Regions from separate parts of the Bacillus sp. DJP31 genome, predicted to be linked through region 1. Evidence: riboswitches for the same ligand, from Rfam matches in the RefSeq annotation. Region 1 holds a riboswitch; each other region holds the start of a gene.
The links. Region 1 has a riboswitch for S-adenosylmethionine ahead of mtnK (S-methyl-5-thioribose kinase). Riboswitches for the same ligand answer to the same signal wherever they lie in the genome.
Positions count from the first base shown of each region.

Region 2: linked by a shared signal. The riboswitch ahead of ACOI1C_RS19675 (PLP-dependent aspartate aminotransferase family protein) and the one ahead of mtnK (S-methyl-5-thioribose kinase) in region 1 are both predicted to bind S-adenosylmethionine.
Region 3: linked by a shared signal. The riboswitch ahead of metX (homoserine O-acetyltransferase MetX) and the one ahead of mtnK (S-methyl-5-thioribose kinase) in region 1 are both predicted to bind S-adenosylmethionine.

Region 1 is NZ_JBMERO010000008.1:117,004-119,274, reverse strand. It holds gene mtnA (S-methyl-5-thioribose-1-phosphate isomerase) at 1-270, opposite strand, end outside; gene mtnK (S-methyl-5-thioribose kinase) at 263-1,462, opposite strand; SAM riboswitch class I at 1,680-1,872, opposite strand; gene ACOI1C_RS09840 (carbon-nitrogen family hydrolase) at 1,994-2,271, opposite strand, start outside.
Region 2 is NZ_JBMERO010000032.1:18,716-20,986, forward strand. It holds gene ACOI1C_RS19670 (homoserine dehydrogenase) at 1-824, shown strand, start outside; SAM riboswitch class I at 830-936, shown strand; gene ACOI1C_RS19675 (PLP-dependent aspartate aminotransferase family protein) at 1,007-2,271, shown strand, end outside.
Region 3 is NZ_JBMERO010000032.1:15,877-18,147, forward strand. It holds gene ACOI1C_RS19650 (thioredoxin family protein) at 1-124, shown strand, start outside; gene ACOI1C_RS19655 (hypothetical protein) at 184-324, shown strand; gene ACOI1C_RS19660 (hypothetical protein) at 575-913, shown strand; SAM riboswitch class I at 1,069-1,184, shown strand; gene metX (homoserine O-acetyltransferase MetX) at 1,277-2,271, shown strand, end outside.

The DNA of each region.
Region 1 (2,271 bases):
TAAGTAATCTTTGTCTTTTTGAAGCTGGGTGTGGAATGCAGTTAAATTAACATCCTCATAGCTTTTAGCGGCTAAAGCAAGCCCAAATGCGGCTGCAATTCCAATAGCTGGAGCCCCTCTTACTTTTAACGTATAAATGGCTTCCCATACGTCCTTTACTGTTCTTAACTCAATATAAACTGTCTCAAGTGGAAGCTTTTGCTGATCTAACAATAGGATATAATCATCTTTCCACTGAACAGATTGGGGAATGATTGCTGTCTTAGTCATTTTCTGCATGTACACTCCTTACGATTTCAATTAATTGTTCAATGGATTGAATTTTTTGACGACTCTTAATAAGCTGACTACCTAGTGATAAAGCTTTTCGTTTTGCACTAATTCTTAGCTCATCGTTTGAAATCCCGTCTAAATCTGCCACATGTGCTAACCCAATCGTACGTCTAATTAATTCACATCCTGCAAACCCAATCGTATCTTCAAAAATCTGGTTTAATGTAAATTCTAAATATCCATCAATACGTGAGTAAACTTCAAGGCTTTCTTCTTTCCAAAGAGTAGAGAAAGTGGTGGAAAACACATACCATGTTTTCGCTACATGATGATAGAGTGAATCCCGATCCTGCTCTGGTAATGACAGGGCATTAAGAAGGAGGTTGGCTGTAAACTGACCAATATCAAAGCCTATAGGGCCGTAAAAAGCAAATTCAGGATCAATTACTTTTGTTTCAGTTTGACTTACAAAGATACTACCTGTATGAAGGTCTCCATGTAAAAGTGATTCTCCACTCGTTAAGAACTTCTTTTTTAGCTTGGCAACCTCAAGTTTAAGACTAAGATCATTCCAAAGGTTTTCCGCATCATCTTTTAAAGCTGATTCAAAATTATTGGTCTCATGATTAAAGAAAGGATCAGTGAACACAAGATCCTCTGTTATTTTACATAGTTCTGGATTTACGAATTCTTTAGCTAGCAGCTTCTTCTGCAATGGTTCTAATGCAAAATCAGAAGTATAAAATAGTGTCTTCGCTAAGTATGTTCCGATATGTTGAGAAAGAAGAGGATAATCATTTCGATTAATAAGTCCCTTTCTTGCAATTTCTAGATGAGATAGGTCTTCCATAATAGTAATGGCTAGCACCTCGTCATTATAAAGAACATCAGGAACTAGACCTGGGACATGTTTACTAAATATTTTGAGAGCTTGACACTCAATTTTATTTCGTTGAAGAGTAAGAGGCCAGCTTTCACCGACAACCTTTGCATAGGGGAGTGCTTGTTTAATAATTATGCCCTTGCTATTAACATGATCAACAACACGAAACACAAGGTTTAGATTGCCATCTCCAATTTCATAACAAGTTAACACTTCTCCATCTTCAAATAACCGAAGTCGGATTGCTAGAGTGATTGCTGATCTTTCTGTTAATGGTTCATATATAAATTCCTTTGAAACTGCCATGATTTTACCTCCCATTTTTAATCTAGCTCCAGCACCAAGACCGCCTGAGGTCAAATAACTTGATTCAAATAAAAGGGGATTGTTCCTTTTATTTCCTTTTAGAACATTTGCTATGCCTGGGTCTAAACGGGGCGCTTACGCTTTTTGGATTGGAGGCTTTTCTTAAATAGAAAAGCCTCTTTCAAAAGAAAGAGGCTTGAAGACATAAGCTTCGCACCTCTTATCTACCAGAAAAGAATATTTCTGTGGATGTAGCACCGTGCCTTACTAGAGTTAAAGTTGATAGCGTTATTATAATGCTATAACTACCTCTAAGCGCTAAAACTGATGCGCCCCATTTCACAATGGTATTACGGTCGGTTGCTGCAGCTTCATCGGGGCCATTCCCCTCAGCCAACTCTTGATAAGAGATCAAACAATATTTAGTTTTTGTAAAAAAAAATTTAGTACTCTAGGAAAGTAAGTATTCTGAAATTTTCCACTTGGTGAAAATAATATCAAGTTACACTACCTTTTGTCAACAGTTTTAACTTAATAAAATTCAGGACGTCGATCAGCAAAAATAGGAATTTGATTTCTAACGCGTTGTACCTTTTCTATATCAATGATCCCTTGTAGGATTTCATCATCCTCGGAAGCCTCAGCCACGATTTCTCCCCAAGGATCTATAATCATTGAATGTCCAGCAAATTCATTAGCTGGGTCTGCACCTGACCGATTACACGCGACAACATAGCATTGATTCTCGATGGCTCTGCTAATTAATAACGAGCGCCAATGAGCAAGGCGAGGGAGAGGCCATTCGGCAA
Region 2 (2,271 bases), on a different contig from region 1:
TTCTCTCGAAAATGAGGAAGGAAAAAGCTAACTTTGATGATGTTTTAAAAGAAGCCCAGGAGCTTGGGTACGCTGAAGCAGATCCTTCGAACGATGTTTTAGGAACAGATGCTTTTTATAAGCTCATGATATTAAGTAACCTTATTTATCAAGAGCAACCCAGTTGGGAGGATGCAGTTAAAATAGGTGTTAACCAAGTGTCGACAAGCGACCTATTGCTTGGAGAAAAGCTGGGACTTCGCTTAAAGCTACTGGCAACTTTGCAAATGCACAATGAAGAAATCACTGCTGAAGTCAAACCTACATTTGTTGGAGCAGAACATCCTTTATACAATGTTGAAGGTGTGAACAATGGAATTGTTATTACAACAGATTTAGTGGGAACAATTCTTTTACAAGGTCCTGGGGCAGGTTCAAAGGCAACAGCTAGTGCAATGATAGAGGACTTGGTTTATATTCGACAGCAAGAAAAACCTAAAACCGAGCATTCACGGTCAAGCTACCATACACAGAATCAGCATGATGGCGCTCCAACATCCGTTTGGTTAGCAGTTATCGAAGAGACTACTTCAAAAGCCTTAAAAAACAATTATTCTATCTCAAGTAAATTAGATAAGTTCAACACTAAGCTTTTGCAAAGAGATGTGGTCAAGAACGAAACTGGATATGTTATTGCTAGTCTGCTTCAAGGCAAGGAGGAGAATGTACTAAATTATTTGCAAACACTTAAGCAAGAAAAATTAAGATTTTACCCAGTTTCAACAACCGGCTTTTCCATTCAAAGCCACGAGCATACGCCTAACCTGTTACAAACCACAATTTAATAGTCTTCTTATCAAGAGAGGTAGAGGGACTGGCCCTTTGAAACCCGGCAACCATTACATTCCGTGTAACTGGTGCTAATTCCAGCAGAGTTTTAATTCTGAAAGATAGGAAGGGGAAATTTGCTTAGGCATCCTCTTCTTAGATAGGGTGTTTTTATTTTATAAAATAATGAAATGGGGAAATGACTATGACAAATCATTCATACGGTTTAGAAACATTATTACTACACGGAGGCCATGCGCCAGATCCTACAACGGGATCACGTGCTGTTCCAATTTATCAAACTTCTTCCTATGTTTTTCACAGTACGGAACATGCACAACGATTATTCTCATTAGATGAGCCAGGAAACATCTACTCTCGTATTGGGAATCCAACGGTCGATGTGCTAGAGAAAAGAATTGCTCTTTTGGAAGAAGGGGTAGCTGCTGTTGCGACATCTTCAGGTCAGGCAGCGATCACTTTAACCATCTTCAATCTGGCACATGCAGGTGACGAAATTGTTGCAGCTACTAACCTTTATGGTGGAACGTATAATTTGTTTGCCGTCACGTTGCCAAAGTACGGCATTAAAGTTCATTTTGTAGATCCAACAGATCCAGAGAATTTCAGAAAAGCCATTACACCAAATACAAAGGCTGTTTTTGCTGAAACAATTGGTAATCCAAGTTTACAAGTTTTAGATATTGAGGCAGTGGCAAATATTGCCCATGAAGCTGGTATTCCATTAATTGTGGATAGCACATTTGCATCACCATCCCTTTGCAAGCCAATCAAGTGGGGCGCAGATATTGTCATCCACTCTGCTACAAAATGGATTGGAGGACATGGTACTTCAGTTGGTGGTTTAGTTATTGATGGAGGTCGTTTTAATTGGAATAGCGAGAAATTCCCTGGCTTTACGGAACCAGACCCGAGCTACAATGGCCTTGTTTATGCGAATGACTTTGGAACATTAGCCTTTATAACCAAATTACGCGTTCAATTACTTAGAGATTTTGGATCATGCTTAAGTCCATTTAATGCTTTCTTAATTTTACAAGGATTAGAAACACTTCAGCTTCGTATGGAGAAACATACGAAAAATTCTCTAGAAGTGGCCAAATATTTAGCTCAGCATCCAGCCGTTGAATGGGTAACGTATCCAGGACTTGAATCACATCCTACACACAACTTGGCAAAAAAATACTTAACAGATGGAGACGGGGCTGTTGTTGTATTTGGAATAAAAGGTGGCAGAGAAGCAGGAAAGACCTTTATCGACTCGCTATCGTTATGGTCACATTTAGCGAATGTTGGAGATGCTCGTTCTCTCGTGATTCACCCAGCTTCAACCACTCATCAACAGCTGTCACCTGAACAATTAAAGAAATCAGGAGTTACAGAAGAGCTTGTTCGTTTATCAGTTGGACTTGAATCAGTTCGCGATTTGACGAATGATTTAAA
Region 3 (2,271 bases), on a different contig from region 1:
CTCAGAACAATTGGAGATTCAAAGTGTACCATGTCTTTTGCTATTTAAAGAGGGACAATTAAAAAAGAGAATATTTGCGTTTCAATCGGTTGACTTTCTGTATACAGAACTGAAAAACATTTGAAAGTACTTGTAGATTACTTATTATGAAATTTCCTCACTTCGAATGTTCAACAAGAAATTATTCACCTTAAAATAAACAAAGGCTGGAAAGAGAAGGAGATAGCAAGTTTTCTAATTATGAGCGCGGGTAAGGTTAAAATCAACATGTTTCGAGCAAGAAAGCATTTGAAAACAAGGTTTCACCAACAATTTACAGCATAGAAGGGCATTCACCAATTTTGGTGGATGCTTTTTTCCTTTTCTATTGGAATTTGTTAAGTAATCGTTCAATCTGTCAAACCTTCTGTAAGTCCTGCCTAATTTTCTCAACAAATGACATATTTCTCAGGAAATAAACAGAAATATGTATGATTATGTATTTCTCTTAATAAACTGTCGAACGATAAATAAAGGTAGTTCAATTCAATCTGTGGAATTCACTAAGTAGAATAAAAACGGGAGTGAGAGTTACATGATTGAGCTACTTAAAAGATTTTCTGCGGTTGTTTTAAATGAACCACATCTGAAACCAGTTCTTCCACAGGAAGCAATGATCATTTGTTTTCAATATGATTACAATCTCCTATATCTTCAAATTTCAGCTAGCCATTGTAAGGTTTATAAAAGTTGTCATGATCAAATTGACATTTTGATTAAGGGTAATTCGGATTCAGTAAATCTCATCATCACCGGGAAGGAAAGATTAAGAAAGCTGGAGTCTAGAAGTGAAATAAAAATCACCGGGAAATTTAAGGATATATTAGTAGTAGAGACCCTATTTTGTCTATGTGAGAAAAGACTTTCAGCATAATTAATAAATAGGTGCATACAATTCTTATCAAAACAGATTATAATTCGATGGTTTAAAATTTTCAAAAAATAGTTTGACAGGTAAAAAAGAGCTGTGATATAGTCAATTCATAGCAATGATGAATTAGCAAGCTGAAGCGTTAATTGAATAGAGTTTTCTTATCCAGAGTGGTGGAGGGTCTGGCCCTATGATACCCGGCAACCGATTTTCAAGTTTACTTGAAAACACGGTGCCAATTCCTGCAGAGTGTAAAAACTCTGACAGATAAGAAGAGATGAATGTATACTTTCACCCTCTTCTTATTGAAGTGGGTTTTTTTAATGGGGATTTTTAAAACGTACAATTAGTTTAAGGGAAGGAGTCATGCAGAAGGTGAAGGAAGAAATAGCGTCTGAATATGGCGAAATTAATATAGGGGACTTTACAACCGAGCTTGGCATTACCATTCCAGATGTCTACATTGCATTTGAACGAATTGGTCATAAAACTTCTCCCGTCATCCTTGTATGTCATGCCTTAACGGGTAATCAGTTTTCGGTCGGAACAAGGGATCAGCCTGGATGGTGGTCTGGACTCATTGGTGATGGGGGATATATTGATACAACTAAATGGCAAGTGATTACGATGAATGTACTTGGAGGCTGTAATGGGACATCAGGTCCTTTAAGCCTTGATGGAAATGGGAATCCTTATAGATCTTCTTTTCCGTTTGTGACAGTTAGGGACATTGTGAACAGTCAATACCAAGCATTGGAAAAGTTGAATATCCATAAGGTTCATGCCATAATCGGTGGCTCACTTGGTGGTATGCAGGTCCTTGAATGGGGAATTCTTTATCCCGAATTTGCGAAGACTTTGTTTCCGCTAGCGACTTCTCCCTACTTGAGTGATTTTGGAATAGCCTATAATTCAATTGCGCGTTATGCCATAACAAATGATCCGCGGTGGCAAAATGGAGAATATGAGGCCAATCCAGAGCTTGGTCTAAGTATAGCAAGGATGATTGGAATGATCTCTTACCGTTCAGCAGACTTATTCAATCAAAGATTTTCAAGAGAGGAACGGGATGGCTGGGGTGATCATCATCTGGAAAGTTCGTATCAAATTGACTCCTATTTAAAGTATCAGGGTGAGAAATTCTTAAAAAGATTTGATGCGAATAGCTATTTATATTTACTCAAGGCAATGGACCACCACAATATTGGTCATGAACGAGGAGGCTGGAAGCAAGCTTTAAAAGAGATTCGCTCGAAGGTCATCGCGATTAGTTATAAGAGAGATATCATTTATTCTAGTGAATTATTGTCTGAGCTCTTGGAGGTTTGTCAGGAGAATAATCTATCCTCAAAGCATTATGA